3 regions of the Nocardia sp. NBC_00565 genome follow, and region 2 is predicted to be linked to each of the others. Evidence: riboswitches for the same ligand, from Rfam matches in the RefSeq annotation. Region 2 holds a riboswitch; each other region holds the start of a gene.
What was found. Region 2 has a riboswitch for S-adenosylmethionine ahead of OG874_RS03990 (hypothetical protein). Riboswitches for the same ligand answer to the same signal wherever they lie in the genome.
Positions count from the first base shown of each region.

Region 1 (4,946 bases), 1.5 Mb from region 2:
AGCACTGGAGAATCCGACGCGCTGGCGCCTGATCCTCGCCGGACCCGGCAGCGCCCCCGACGAATACCGTGCGGCACTTGCCGATTCGCGCACCGGCGTCTTCGATCAGGCCGAGTCCCTGGTTCGCATGGGCATGGCGCTCGATTCACGGTGGGCGGGAATGGATTCCGGGCTGCTCACCAACTCACTGCTGAGCGTGGCGGAAATGCTCGGCAGGCTCGCGGTCAGCGCGCCCGATGAATACCCCCGCGAACGACTCGATGAGTTCGTCCAATCCATCGTGCGACTGCTCGTCGGCGCGCCCGCCGAATAGGGCGTTCTATCGACGGGGATTCCTGCACCTGTCGACATCGCTGGTTGACAAGAAAGGTTGTCCTCGCCGGGAAGTTCCCCGGAGAGGCGAAACACCTCACCGACTTCAGCTGGTGCGGCTCTCCCGCGCCAATCGCATCGTCTCGGTGAGCAGCTTCGAGACCGCCGCCGCTTCGGTGAGGAAACCGTCGTGTCCGTCGCGGGAGTGCACGATCTCCAGACCTTCGCAGCCGGGGAGGCCGTCGGCCAGCTCCTGCTGTGTTCGCAACGGGTATAGGCGATCCGAATCGACGCCGCCGACCACACAGGGCACGGGGGTAGCAGCCAGTGCGGCGGAAATACCGCCGCGCCCACGGCCGACGTCGTGCCGATTCATCGCCTCGGTGAGCAGCACGTAGGTGGCGGGATCGAAACGGCTACAGAGCTTTTCGGCCTGGTGGTCCAGGTAGCTCTGGACGGCGTAGCGTCCACCGTTGCGCGGATCCTCCGCGCCCTGGGCGCTGTTCTCGAAGCGGTGGTCGAGTTCGCCTTCGGTGCGATAGGTCAGGTGGGCGATGCGGCGGGCGATGCCCATGCCGGTCGTGGGGGCGCGGTCGGTGTCGTGGTAGTCGCCGCCCTGCCAGTCGGGGTCGGCCTTGATGGCGGCGATTTGCGTTGTCTGCGTGCCGATCTGGTCGGCGGTGGCGCGGGCGCCGACGGCGAGCACGAGTGCCGAGCTCACTCGATCGGGCGTATCGACCATCCACTCCAGCACCCGCATACCGCCCATCGAACCGCCGACGATGGCGGCCAGGCGCTCGATGCCGAGCAGATCCATCAGCGCGACTTCCGCGCGCACCTGGTCTCGGATGGAGATCTCCGGAAACCTTGCGCCCCAGGGCTTTCCGTCCGGCGCAAGCGACGAGGGCCCAGTGCTGCCCTGGCAGCCACCGAGCACATTGGTCGCGATGACGCACCACTCGTCGGTATCCACCGGCGCGCCGGGACCGACCATGCCGTCCCACCAGCCGGGCAGCGGGTGGATATCGTCGGGCACTCCGACGACGTGTGAATCGCCGGTCAGCGCGTGTTCGACGAGCACCACATTGTCCAGCGTGGGGGAGAGCTCACCCCAGCGCTGCACGGCCAAGTGGACATCGGGGACGACGGCGCCGTTCTCCAGCCGCACGTCCCCGATGGCGATGATGCCGAGCCGCCCGTCCGGCGGTGGCAGCGCCACCCCGGACGAGGAACCAGCGGTACTCGGTTCAGCGCTCACGGTCACGACTCCGCCTCGCCAGCGCTCAGCTCCGTCGTGATCGAGGGTGCTGTGTCGGTGGTTCGCTCGCTGCGCTCGCTCACGTTGTCGCCGCCGCGAAACCGGCCAGCAGATCGGCCAGAATGTCGTCGATTCCCTCGATGCCCACGGCGAGCCGGACCAGCCCCGGGGTGACGCCGGAGGCCAGTTGCTCATCGGGCGTCAACTGCGAGTGCGTGGTCGAGGCCGGGTGAATCACAAGAGAACGCACATCCCCGATGTTAGCTACATGGCTGTGCAGGGCTAACGCGTCCACGAACTTCTTGCCGGCATCGACGCCGCCGCGCAATTCGAACGCGACGATGGCGCCCGCACCCTTCGGCGCCAGCTGGGCGGCGCGTTCGTGCCACGGCGATGACGGCAGTCCCGCGTAGAACACCGTTTCCACGGCCGGATGTGTGCTCAGGAACTCGGCCACGGCCTGCGCGTTCGACACATGCCGCTCGATCCGCAGGCTCAGCGTCTCGATGCCCTGACTGATCAGGAACGCGTTGAACGGCGATACCGCGGCACCGAGATCGCGCAGCAGCTGCACGCGTGCCTTCAACGCATAGGCGGGCGCGCCGAGATCGGCGAACACCGCGCCGTGATAGCTCGGGTCCGGGGTGGTGAAGCCGGGGAAGCGCGATGCGCCGGCGGCGTCGCGCACGGTCCAATCGAAGGTGCCGCCGTCGACGATCACACCGGCCACCGCCGAACCGTGCCCGCCCAAATATTTGGTCGCCGAGTGCACGACGATGTCGGCGCCGTGGGCCAGCGGCTGGATCAAGTACGGGGTGGCGACGGTGTTGTCCACGATCAACGGCAGCCCGGCCTCGTGCGCGATCGCGGAGATGCCGGGAATGTCGAAGATGGCGCTGCTCGGGTTGGCGATGGTCTCGCCGTAGAACGCCTTGGTGTTCGGCCGGATCGCCGCGCGCCACTGCGCCAGATCGTCCGGATCCTCGACGAAGGAGACCTCGATACCGAGCTTGGGCAGCGAGTAGTGGAACAGGTTGTAGGTGCCGCCGTAGAGGTGCGGGCTGGAGACGATGTGATCGCCGGCGGCGGCGAGATTCAGGATCGCGTAGGTTTCCGCGGCCTGACCGGAGGCCAGTAGCAGTGCGGCCACACCGCCCTCCAGGGCGGCGATGCGCTGCTCGACCACGTCTTGGGTCGGGTTCATGATCCGGGTGTAGATATTGCCCGGTTCGGCCAGTCCGAACAGCGCGGCCGCGTGGTCGGTGTCGCGGAAGGCGTACGAGGTGGTCTGGTAGATCGGGAGTGCGCGTGCGCCGGTGATCTCGTCGGGGGTCTGCCCCGCGTGGATCTGCTTGGTCTCGAAGGACCAGCGCTCGGCCGCGGACGCGATGGGGTCACTCATGTCTTACTCCAAAAGGGTTGTTCGCCAGCAGGTTCAAGGGGATGCGGGTGACGGACAACAACACATGGGGATACCTCCTGAAGTGCGCGCTTGCTCTCGACTTTCGAGAGCCCGGTCATCACCCGGAGCACCCCGCCGCTGCTGGAGGGTTGCCGTCCAGCAAGCCGGGGCTTCGCGCTGGCACTCATGACCTGACCGACATCGTAACCGGCGGGCGGTCGACGGCCGAAATCCGTTGCCTATTTCACGCCGGATCGGCGGCCGGGCGTCCGGCGCATACGCGCATGAACTCGTCGAACGACGTGGTGAACGAATCGCGGGCCGACTGCGCGGCGGCCATGGTGTCCGCGTCGTCGAAGATCGCGTCCGAACACTCCATGCTGAGGTGACCGATCAGCTGCCACGCGCCGATGACCAGCCGCACCGGTAGCGCGTCGGGCTGGGTGCCGAACCGTTCGGCGAGTACGTCGGCGATCGCGGCGTTCTTGTCGTCGGCGAGTTCCATGCTCTGTGCGCTGACCGTCGGGCTGCTGCGCAGTATCCGCTGCATCTGCTGGAAGCGCCGGAACGAGATCGGTCCGTCGACGCTGTTCGCGGCAGCGTCGACGACCTGCAGAAAGGCCAAGCGCAGGGATTCCAACTCGTTGCCGGTGACCGGGAGGGCGCGCAGGCACTCGGCGATCGCGAGGCCGAAATCCTTGACCGGGCCGAGGACGATGTCTTCCTTGCTGTCGAAGTATCGGTTGATCGTGCGCGGTGACACGTCCGCGCCGTGTGCGATCTGCTCGACCGTCGTCGCATCGAATCCCTGTGCGTCGCAAAGGTCCAGCGCCATCTCGATGATGCGCAGCCGGGTCTGCTGCTTCTTGCGCTCGCGCAGGCCGACGCTCACGGGCGCGCTCGGCCCCGGATTCGGGGTGGGGGGCGCGGTGTCGTCGGCCGCGGCGTCTACGCCGATCGGCGTCGATGACTCGAGCATGGCCTCATATTAGCGCAATCGGGACGGTTTGTGTCTTTAACGGTCAAATGTCGGAATGCGACATTTTTCTCTTGACGACAAATGTCTGTCGATGACAGGATGGCTGCACTACTTCGGATGGCGAGGAGATCAAGATGACCGAGACTGCGACAGCGGTTGACGTTTCGAAAAGACAGGGCAGTTCAGCGCGCTGGTTGGCCCTGGGGGTGATCGCGTTGGCCCAGCTCATGGTGGTGCTGGATGCGACCATCGTGACCATCTCGCTGCCGTTCGCACAACGTGATCTCGACATCAGCGATGGCAATCGGCAATGGATGCTCACCGCCTACACGCTGATCTTCGGCGGCCTGCTGCTGCTCGGCGGGCGGCTCGCGGACTACCTCGGCAGGCGCCGGGTCTTCATTGTCGGCCTGGTCGGTTTCGCGGGTGCTTCCGCGGTGGCCGGTCTCGCGCAGAACGGCGCGGAGCTGTTCGCCGGTCGGGCTCTGCAGGGCGCGTTCGCGGCTTTGCTTGCGCCCGCGGCACTTTCGCTGCTATCGGTGACCTTCACCGAGGCCAGGGAGCGCGCGACGGCGTTCGGTATCTTCGCCGGGATCTCCGCCGGTGGCGCCGCGCTCGGTCTCATCGCGGGCGGTGCGCTCACCGAGTACGCCTCGTGGCGCTGGTGCCTGCTGGTGAATACGCCGATCGCATTGCTCGCCCTGCTCGGCGCGCTGGCGTTTGTGGTGAAGGACATACCGGTCCCGCGCACCGGCGGCTACGACGTGCCCGGCGCGGTCACCGTGACGCTCGGCCTGATCGCCATCGTGTACGGATTCAGCCGCGCCGCCGAGGACGGCTGGCTGGCCGGGAGCACCCTCGCACTGCTCGTCGTCGGTGTCGCCTTGCTGATCGCCTTCGTCGCCATCGAGCGACGTTCGTCGAATCCGCTACTGCCGTTGCACATTCCCGGCGAGATCAACCGCGGCGGCGCCTTCCTGGCCGCGCTGCTGATC
Region 1 is NZ_CP107785.1:8,959,717-8,964,662, forward strand. Features, by position in the region: gene OG874_RS40950 (TetR/AcrR family transcriptional regulator) at 1-313, shown strand, start outside; gene metX (homoserine O-acetyltransferase MetX) at 419-1,531, opposite strand; gene OG874_RS40960 (bifunctional o-acetylhomoserine/o-acetylserine sulfhydrylase) at 1,650-2,972, opposite strand; SAM riboswitch class IV at 3,054-3,164, opposite strand; gene OG874_RS40965 (TetR family transcriptional regulator) at 3,217-3,951, opposite strand; gene OG874_RS40970 (MFS transporter) at 4,086-4,946, shown strand, end outside.
Region 1: another riboswitch for S-adenosylmethionine. It lies ahead of OG874_RS40960 (bifunctional o-acetylhomoserine/o-acetylserine sulfhydrylase); the one in region 2 lies ahead of OG874_RS03990 (hypothetical protein).

Region 2 (4,946 bases):
TCGTCGCCACGCTCACCCCGGTCCATGGTGCGGCGGGTGGCGGCGGCAGTATTACTGGCCGCATTGCTGGTGCCCGCGCTCGCGGGCTGCCTACGGGTGCAGGTATCGATGGGTGTGTCGTCCAACGACCGGGTCTCCGGCCGGATCGTGGCCGCGGTCGTGCCCGCGGACGCCAATGACAAGGGCCCGCAGCTGAAGGCGCCCGATTCGCTGGCCGCGAAGGTGCGGGTCGAACCGTACAGCCAGGACGGCTATGTCGGCAGCAAGGTGTTCTTCGAAGATCTGTCATTCGGCGAGGTCGGCCAGCTCGGCGGGCTGTCCGACCAGACCCAGGGCATGTTCAACCTGTCGTTCCAGCGCACCGGCGACCTGGTCAGCCTCAACGGCCGGGTCGATCTGAAATCCGTACCGCCGCACGGTTCGGACGTGCAGTTCACGGTGGCCTTCCCGGCCCGGGTCGCCAAGACCAACGGCAACCGCGAGGACGACTCCACCGTCTCCTGGAAGCTGCCACCCGGCGACGTCTCCACGCTGCGCGCCGAGGTCAGCTACGCCGACCCGAACACCCGCTCGTTCGCGGGCTGGGCCGGAATCGTCGGCGGCATCACCCTGGCCGTCGCCGCGATCATCTGCGCCGTCGCCTACATGGACCGCAACCCAGCACCTCCCGGCGCACCGCAGGGCGGTATCTCGCTGAGCAATCTGTGGCGTTCGACGCTGCGACGCTGAGATTGCCTCCGGGTATCGCACGCCCATGCTGAACGCGCGGGTGGTGCGAGCGTTGAACGCGAGCGCGGCGACAGCGACACGGATCGGCGCGGCGACCGCGCTGTTGGGTTGTGGGGTCGCATTGTTCAACCGCGCGACAGTACGGAGGCTGCCGGTCGATCCGACCACAACGATCGAATCGGTCACGGTGTGCATCCCGGCGCGCGACGAGGCGCAGCGGCTGCCCGGGCTGATCGATGATCTTCGTGGGCAGGTAGGTGTACCGCAGCTGCGGGTGCTGATTCTCGACGATGCCTCCAGCGACGGAACCGAAGCCGCTGCGCTGGCAGCGATTGCAAGCGATCCGCGATGTACGGTGGTCCGCTCCGAGGCCGAACCCGCACCGGGTTGGACCGGGAAGACCGCGGCCTGCGCACGACTGGCCGAGCTGGCGGATGCGGCGGTGCTGATCTTCCTCGATGCCGATGTGCGGCTGGCACCGACGGCGATCGCCGCCGCGGTCACCGAACTGCGCCACAGCGAGGCCGCGTTGTTGTCGCCGTGGCCATATCAGGTGGCCGAATCGCTGGCGGAGGCGTTGGTGCAGCCGCTGCTGTGCTGGTCGTGGGCGGCCAGCCTGCCGATCGCGGTGGCCAACCGCAGCCGCCGCCGCTCCACCGCGGTTGCCTGCGGCCAGTTCCTCGTCTTCGATGCGGCGGCCTACCACGCCATCGGCGCTCACGCGGCAGTGGCCGCCAGCCCCACCGAGGACCTGGATATCGCTCGCGCACTGCGCCGTTCGGATCGCCGAACCGCGCTGGTCGCGGCGGGCCGATCCGCGAGCACCCGAATGTACCGCGACGCAGCCGAACTGGAAACGGGCTACACCCGCTGGCTCTGGTCGGCCTACGGCGCCACCACCATCGGCGGCGCAGCAGTCGGAGCCGTTGCGGCACTCGCCTACTGCGTACCGCCCTTGGCCGCCATCGGTGGCCGAGGTTCGACGCGCACGGCAGGACTCCTCGGCTACAGCGCAGCAGTAGCCAGTCGCCTACTCGCCCGTTCATTGGAAAGCACCACCCTGACCCGAACCGATCTCCTCGCGGCCCTAGCCCATCCAATCTCCATGGCCGCCTACCTCCGCCTGTACTCCCACTCCCGCCGTGCGCGCCACACCAACACCCTCACCTGGAAATCCCGCCACCTGTCCCCCGGCTGATCACGATCAGGTGGAATCCATGGCGGCAAAAGACCCACTTCACCAGTTTCACCTGATCTTGATCCACGAACCCGCAACCTCGCTGCTCCAGCGGCCTCGCGGCCCACAGCCGCATTTCCCCTCAGCCCCAGGCTCTCCCGAGACCGCGGGTTCAGCGCACCGACGTGATGCCCACAGTCGGGAGGAAGACGCAGGGCTTGCCGGCGTTGTCGACGGTTCCGAAGACTGCGGCGAGGACTGTGCCGGAGCCGGTGTCCACTGGGACTGCGCGGACGGCGCTGGTGGGGAAGGCGGCGAAGACGTCTTGGATGGTGCGTTCGGCGAAGGGTCTCAGCTCGGGTGGGATCGCGGCGGGGACCATCGTCCGGATGACGTCGGAGAGCGGGCCCATCGGGGTGACTCCGCTGCGACCGTTGGCGAGGTTGAGCCAGGCGACGTTCATACCGGAGGTGTTGGCGTTGTCCGCGGCGACGCCGTAGGGCACGAAGGTGAACAGGACCTGGCCCGCCTTGACCGCGGACAGGTCGAGTCCGGGGATTGCCACGGTGGTCTTGGGCCACGGCCCGGGGACCGCGCCCGCAACGGCGGGGACCAGGCCGAGCCTGGCGTCGGAGCAGAAGGCCGCGGCCGGATACAGGAACGGCTCGACGCCGAAGGTGCGCAGCGCGTCGACCGCAGCACGGTAGGCGCCGAGCAGATCGCCGGGGGCGACGGTTCCGGCTCGGCCGGGCGGATCATCCGGCGCCGTCGCGGCCGGAACCGCGGGGGCGGGCATCGGAGCCGCTACCGGACCGGCGGTGGCGACGCCGGGAGCGGCGAAAGTCAGCGCGGCCGAAGCGGACGCGATGGCGGTAAGCGTGGTCAGACGGCGCAGCACGGCCACAGTGGACCTCCTCATCGTCGGGCACGATCGAGGTCCGAGAGTACTCCGGCAAACCTCCGCAACTACGCTGATTTCGGCGGGCGACACCCGCGCGCCGCACGCCGTATCGGGCTGTCGCGACGACACGCCGTCCGGGCGCTCCAGGCGAAATACGCGGCCACGAGCAGGGCGGGCGCATCAGGAGCTACCACACGATCCGCACAATAGTCCCTGTTCACAACCTTTCGGACAAGGTCTGCGCTCACCGTGATTCGTACCCTTGTGCCGGACTTCGCCTGCTTCGCATGATATTTCGGCTAGACCCATTGACCCGACCCGTGCTCGGCGTCGGACACCATCCAGAGCGACCGAGAGACCTGGCTCGTCGACGTCGCAGCAACCCCCCGGTCACCGGGTGCGGGTGCTTCCGCCGGGAACGATGGAGGAACCGAAACCATGAGCGCGTCCGTCGCATCCGATGCCCCAGTATCGGATGTTCCGATACCGGGTGCCCACCCGCCCGATGCCACAGCACCCGGGCGTGCCGTAGCGACCGCACCGACGGTCGCCAAAGCCTGGCACCCCTGGCGTTGGGTGGTCAGCGCGATCGCACTCGTGCTGCTCGCGCAATTCATCCACGGGCCGGTGGGAGTCCGCGCATGAAGTTCCTGCTGTTCACCCTCGTCACCCGGGTGCCCGATCCGGTCACCGGACGACTGCCCGAGACCAGGGAGCGGTTGCGCGATGTGATCGAACAGGCCCGCCTCGCCGAGGAACTCGGCTTCGACGGCTTCGCTGTCGGTGAGCGGCACGAGGATCCGTTCCTCTCGGCCGCACCGCCGGTGCTCCTCAGCCACATTGCGGCGGTCACCTCGCGGATCAGTCTGTTCACCGCCGTCACCACGCTCAGCCTGCTCGATCCGGTCCGCGCGTTCGAGGACTACTCGACGCTGGACAACCTCTCCGGTGGACGCCTCGAACTCATTATCGGCAAGGGCAACGGCGCGGCGCAGGCAAAGCTGTACCACGTCACCACCGACGATCAGTGGGATCGCAATCGCGAAGGCTACGAACTGTTCCGGGCACTGTGGGACAGCGACAGCGTGACCTGGTCCGGCCGGTTCCGCCCGGAGCTGGTCGCGGCCAAGGCGCTGCCGCGGCCGCTGCAACCGCGCATCCGGATCTGGCACGGCAGCGCGACCAGTCGCGATTCGGTGGAACTCGCCGCGCGCCAGGGTGATCCGCTGTTCTCGGCGAATGTCACATATTCGATCGAGCCGTATGCCGAATTGGTGCGCCACTATCGGGAACGCTGGGCGCACTACGGGCACGACCCGGCCGATGCCCTGGTCGGTGCGGGCACGGCGGGACTGCACATAGCCAAGACGTCCCAGGAAGCCCGCGAGGTGTACCGCCCGATCTTCCAGGCGCGGCTGGCCCTGGCCCGAAAGCTCGGGCTGCCGGTGGTATTCGAGACGCTCGACGATTTCGTCACCCGCAGTTCGGCGCTCATCGGTAGCCCGGAGCAGGTGATCGACAAGGTCGGCCACCAGCACGAGCAATTCGGTCACGAGGTGACCCATCTGTCCGCCGAACGTGACGGTCGCACCGAGGTGCAGCATCGCGGCAGTCTCGAGCTCTTCCAGGCCGAGGTCGCCCCGGAACTGCGCGGCCGCTTCCCGAGTCGGCCATTGGCCACCGCGAGCAGCGAAAACACCAGCGTCGCAACCACGAACGGATCGGCCCGACCGACCGACTACGACATCGATTCCCGCGGCGAACTCGTCCGCACCGAAACATCTGGAGCTCCACAGTGATCAGACCCCGCCACCGAATCGCGGCCGTGGCCGCCGCCGTCACCGCGGCCGCGAGCCTGGCCGCCTGCGGCAGTGATTCGGCAACGTCGGGCGGCGACGCGGGCCCGCCGCAGCCGGGGGGCACCCTGCGCTACGGACTGTCACAGGCCCCGACCTGCTCGGATCCGGCGCAGTCCGGCACCAACCAGACGCTGTATGTGACCCGCCAGATCGTGGATTCGCTGACCGATCAGGATCCGAAGACCGGTGAGCTGAAGCCGTGGCTGGCCCAGAGCTGGGAGATCAGCCCCGATGCGAAGGTCTTCACCTTCCATCTCACCGATGGCGTTACCTTCAGCGA
Region 2 is NZ_CP107785.1:788,894-793,839, reverse strand. Features, by position in the region: gene OG874_RS04005 (LppM family (lipo)protein) at 25-729, shown strand; gene OG874_RS04000 (glycosyltransferase family 2 protein) at 755-1,927, shown strand; gene OG874_RS03995 (hypothetical protein) at 2,079-2,825, opposite strand; SAM riboswitch class I at 3,142-3,235, shown strand; gene OG874_RS03990 (hypothetical protein) at 3,246-3,452, shown strand; gene OG874_RS03985 (LLM class flavin-dependent oxidoreductase) at 3,449-4,606, shown strand; gene OG874_RS03980 (ABC transporter substrate-binding protein) at 4,603-4,946, shown strand, end outside.

Region 3 (4,946 bases), 3.3 Mb from region 2:
AATGAGGAAGTCGGTGCGCGGCGCGGCCTGGGCCTTATCGGCCAGCAGCGGACCGAACATCCCGGACATCGCAGGCAGATCGAGCCCGTAGGAGAAATGTTTGCCGGAACCGGTGAGCACAATCGCACGAACCTCGGTATCGGCATCGAGCCCGCGGAAAATCTCCGGCAACTCCCGCCAGAAATCCGGACCCATGGCATTGCCCTTACCGGGACCGATCAGGGTCACCTGCGCGACGTGGTCCTTGGTTTCAACGGTGAAAGCCTGCCAATCAGTCATTCGTCCAGCGTAAAGCAGGTGTGAGCAAGTCGGCCGACCAGTCCGCCCACCATGTAAATCCTGTGCAAAAGTTGGTGTGGCGCACTGGTTCCCGCATCGGTGCGGACCGCATCATGGTCGAGTCAGCAAACCCGCATCACCGGGCTGGGAGGCCATCATGCTGATGCATCGAGGAATAGGGCTGGACCGCTTCAATGCGATGACGCACAGTCGTGCCGTACACGCGCTGTTCGAAGCCTGCTGCAATGTCACCTGGGCGGCCAAGATCGCCGCTGACCGCCCGTACGCGGATCGGGACGCGCTGCTTGCCAAGGCGGATATCGAATTGCTCGCGCTGTCCCAATCCGATCTCGATCGCGCCTTCGATGCGTTTGTGCACGAACAGGTCTCGCAGCGGAGTGTGACCGAACTCGCGCGGGTGGTGCGCGACCGGATCGACCGAATGCTAGGCCCCGCCGAGGGATACCCCGAATACTGACCGGCGAACTCACCCGGCGTACCGCCCGCAATCCCTCTACCCTGGTGGGATGCGCAGGTCACTTCCACCAGTCGCATGCCGGGTCGCGGATACCCTGATCGCGCGCGGCCACCACGGTGTCATCGTCACTCAGCCCGCTCCCACGCCGACCGCAGCCGATGCCGCGCGGGCACTCGGCATCGATGTGGGCGCCATCACGAAATCACTGGTGTTCCTGCTCGACGACGATCCGGTGCTGCTGCTGGTCTCCGGCGCACATCAGGTGGATCTCGAGCACACCGGCGCCCGGCTCGAGGGCAAGCTCACCAAGGCGTCCGCCGAGATGGTGCGGGCGGTGACCGGTCAGCCGATCGGCGGCATCGCACCGGTCGGGCATCCGACCAACCTGCCGACCTGGGTGGACACCGCACTGTCCACGCATCGCGAGGTGTGGGCCGCGGGCGGACATCCGAATACCGTATTCCGCACCTCGTTTCGGGAATTGGTGCGCATCACCGCTGGACTTCCGATCGACGTGGATTGAATTCCCCGCCCCGCCGCGCGAGCAGCGCAAAGCGCGAAATGGAGATCAATCCAACATCTGGGCGGCGGACCATTGCCGACAAACCCGGCGTAGTTTCGGTCATGTGAGCGAGCGGAGCGAGAGAACCATCAACACAGCACCGACGGTCGCGGCGGAGCCGAGCGCTAGCGAGGCGGAGCTGTGACCGAAGCTCAACCGCCCGCCACCGACATCCGGATTCCCGATGATCTGAGCGGTATCACCGCCGAGCAGTACCGCGCCTCCATGCGGCACTATCCGGCGGGCGTCACCGTGGTCACCCTCGGCTCCGCGAACGGTCCGATCGGTTTCACCGCGACCTCGTTCGCGTCGCTATCCCTCGAGCCTCCACTGGTCTCCTTCAATATCGCGCACACGTCATCGAGCCTGACCGCACTACGGGCGGCCGACTCCGTGGTGATCCACTTCCTCGGCGAACATCAACACGATCTCGCGCAGCGCTTCGCCCGCACGGCCGACGAGCGCTTCACCGACCGTTCGCTGTGGACCACGCTGGAAACCGGCGAGCCGGTATTGCACGGCACGCCCATCTGGATCCGCGCCACCATCCACCAACTCATCACCATCGGCGACCACGACTTCGTCGTCGGTCTCGTCACGCGGGTGCACGACGACACCGATGAAAGACCCGCCGCCGCCCCGCTGCTCTATTACCGCGGCCGGTACTACCGCCCGACCTCGCTCGAGGGCTGAGCAGGCCGAGCGGCAGTCGAATTCAGCTGGGCAGATTCGGCTGGGCGGCAACCGAAATCGATCGCTGGAGATCCACTGATGGGCCGGTGCGCACCTCGATGTGGAAGGTGTCGCCCGATCCGGCCGACGGCGGCCGCCGGGCGAATCTCCTTGGTGCGCCGCTGGATTCGCAGGTAGATCGATATTCGGGCCCATCCGTGCTCCGATTCCGCGAGACACCGCGGAGATCGCTCGGGAATGGGCGTTTAGTGCAATAGGCGCGCACAGCTCGGGGGTGCGTCTATCGCTATCCGGACGGAGCACCAGGGGATCAGCCCAACTAGCCGATCAGGCAGGGTGCGGCACCATCGGTGGAGTTGGGGCTGGTGAAGGGGCGGGTCTCCGGGGTCGGGTTCCACAGACCGTCGGTGCTGGCGTAGTTCCAGGTAGTGCCGTTGGCGACGAGCGTCGCAATGGCCTCGACCAACCGATCCACATCGGCGGAGCTGGTGCCCAGACCGATACTGGCGCGCAGCGCACCGTCGAGTCCGAGCCGCTCGAGCAGCGGGTGAGCACAGAAACGGCCGTCGCGGATGCCGATGCCGTATTCGGCGGAGAGATAGGCCGCGACATGGCCGGGGACGAAACCGTCGAGGGTGAACGCGACGATGCCGACGGTGTCGGGGCTGTCGTCCCAGATGCGCAGCAGGTTGACGCCGGGGATGGCGGACAAGCCCGCGCGCAGGCGATCGGCGAGCTGTCGCTCGTGGGTGGTGAGAGTTTCCGGATCGATCGCACAGAGCGCGTCACACGCCGCGGCGAGTGCGGCGGCGCCGAGGACGTTCGGGGACCCGCCCTCATGGCGCTGTGGCGCGGGCGCCCAGTCCGCGTGGGTGGTGGTGACCTCGCGGACCGCGCCACCGCCGGCCAGGTACGGCTCGGCGGCATCGAGCCAATCCCGGCGTCCGACAAGGACTCCCGCGCCGAACGGCGCGTAGAGCTTGTGACCGGAAAACGCGAGGTAGTCGATGCCGGTGTCGCGCAGGCTGATTCGACGATGCGGAGCCAGCTGGGCGGCATCGACCAGAATGCGCGCGCCGCACTGGTGGGCGATGGTGGCCAGCCGCTCCAGCGGCAGCACCTCACCGGTCACATTGGAGGCACCCGTGACCGCGAGCAGCGCGGCGGGCTTACTGCACAGTTCGGCGATGAGCTGGCGAATGGTCTCCTCGACGGTATCCGCGGCCTTGACGACGCGGCGACCGTGCCGAGTCCAGGGCAGGAAGTTGGCGTGGTGCTCGATATCCAGCACGACGGTGTCACCGGGCACGCAGGACGCGAGCAGGTTCAGCGAATCAGTGGTGTTGCGGGTGAATACCACGACCTGGTCGTCGGCGGCGTCGAGGAACCGGGTCACCGAACCGCGGGCCGCCTCGTAGCACTCGGTGGAGATCCGCGAGGCGTAACCGGCGCCGCGGTGCACGCTCGCGTAGTACGGCAGCAACTGCTGCACCCAGTCGGCGACCTGCGCCAATGCCGGTGCGCTCGCGGCGTAGTCGAAGTTCGCGTAGGTGGTCGTCCCGCCCTGAACGAGCGGTACCCGCAGATCGTCGCCGGAGACCCGGGCGAAGGCGGAACAGGTCTGGTCAACTACAGCAGTCATCACAAAATCCCATCGGCTGTGGGACCCGTAATCAGGTGATTATCCGAGTCCGCGCTTGCCGCACCCGGTCGGGCTGCGGCCCGGTCGTCACCCGGAGCACCCCACCGCGGAGGAGGGTTGCCGACCAGCTAGCCGGGGCTTGACGCTGGTACTCATGACCTGAAACGAGACTGACAGATGCCAAGTCGCTCTGTCAACCGCCGTTTCCGCCACCCATATCGTGCATATACATGCAATTGAGTAAATAAACTTGCACAGCCGGGCGATCTGCGGTCTCATCGAGGGGTGACGCTTTCCCTGCTGCTCAGTTTTGTCGGCCTGTGCATCCTACTGTCGATCACGCCGGGACCGGACTCGTTCCTGGTGCTGCGATTCTCGATCGTGGACGCGCGACCCGGCATCGCCGCGGCGCTCGGATCGGCACTGGGCGGCATCGTCTGGGCAGTGGTGGTCGCGGCGGGTGTCGCCGCGCTGCTGGAGCAGTCCGCGACGGCCTACCGGACACTCAAGGTCGTCGGCGGAATCTACTTGGTGTACTTGGGAATTCGGGCGCTGCTCGAGCACCGCAAGCAGCGCAGGACGGCCAACGCGGCGGGCACCGGCCCGCCGGCCGGCCACCTGAGCACCGGCGAACCGACCTCGATTCGCTCGGCGTTCGCCGCGGGCCTGGTGTCGTGCATGTTCAACCCGAAGGTCGGACTGTTCTACCTGGCGGTGCTGCCGCAATTCCTCACCGACGTCACCTTCCTGAACACCCTCGCCCTCGGCGCCATCGAATGCACCGTCGCCGCGGTGGAGATGATCCTGCTCGCCGTGCTGGCCTCACGGGCGGTCGCCATGCTGCGCCGCCCGCAGGTCCGCGACCGGCTCGAGCAGATCAGTGCGGCCATCCTCGCCGCCCTCGGCATCGGCACCGCCGCCTCGGCCGCGTAATCCGTTACGCGCCTTGTCGACAGCCGTCTCCGATCGCCGGCAAGACGCACACAACAGCACTATTTCGGCTGAACCTCCTTGCGCCACAGCAGCAGTGACGCGATCAGCGAGACAACCGCCGCAGCAGTCAGCCACCAGAAGGCCTGCCGGAACCCGGCATCGGCCGGCAGCCCGGCGTCGGCCGCGCGGTACAGCACCACCGCCAGCAATCACCGAATGCCCGCCGACCACATTCACCCCCGCGGCCTGCTCCGCTTCCCGACCTACGCGCTCGGCAGGCTGCACAAGGCCGTACACGCCGAGATGGGCACATCACTGCGCGACCACTGGGTGCTGGTCTGCCTGGAGGAATTCGACGA
Region 3 is NZ_CP107785.1:7,187,797-7,192,742, forward strand. Features, by position in the region: gene OG874_RS33165 (crotonase/enoyl-CoA hydratase family protein) at 1-279, opposite strand, end outside; gene OG874_RS33170 (2-oxo-4-hydroxy-4-carboxy-5-ureidoimidazoline decarboxylase) at 437-757, shown strand; gene OG874_RS33175 (YbaK/EbsC family protein) at 807-1,280, shown strand; gene OG874_RS33180 (flavin reductase family protein) at 1,461-2,012, shown strand; gene OG874_RS33185 (aminotransferase class V-fold PLP-dependent enzyme) at 2,332-3,654, opposite strand; SAM riboswitch class IV at 3,701-3,814, opposite strand; gene OG874_RS33190 (LysE family translocator) at 3,940-4,587, shown strand; gene OG874_RS33195 (hypothetical protein) at 4,647-4,796, opposite strand; gene OG874_RS33200 (MarR family winged helix-turn-helix transcriptional regulator) at 4,804-4,946, shown strand, end outside.
Region 3: another riboswitch for S-adenosylmethionine. It lies ahead of OG874_RS33185 (aminotransferase class V-fold PLP-dependent enzyme); the one in region 2 lies ahead of OG874_RS03990 (hypothetical protein).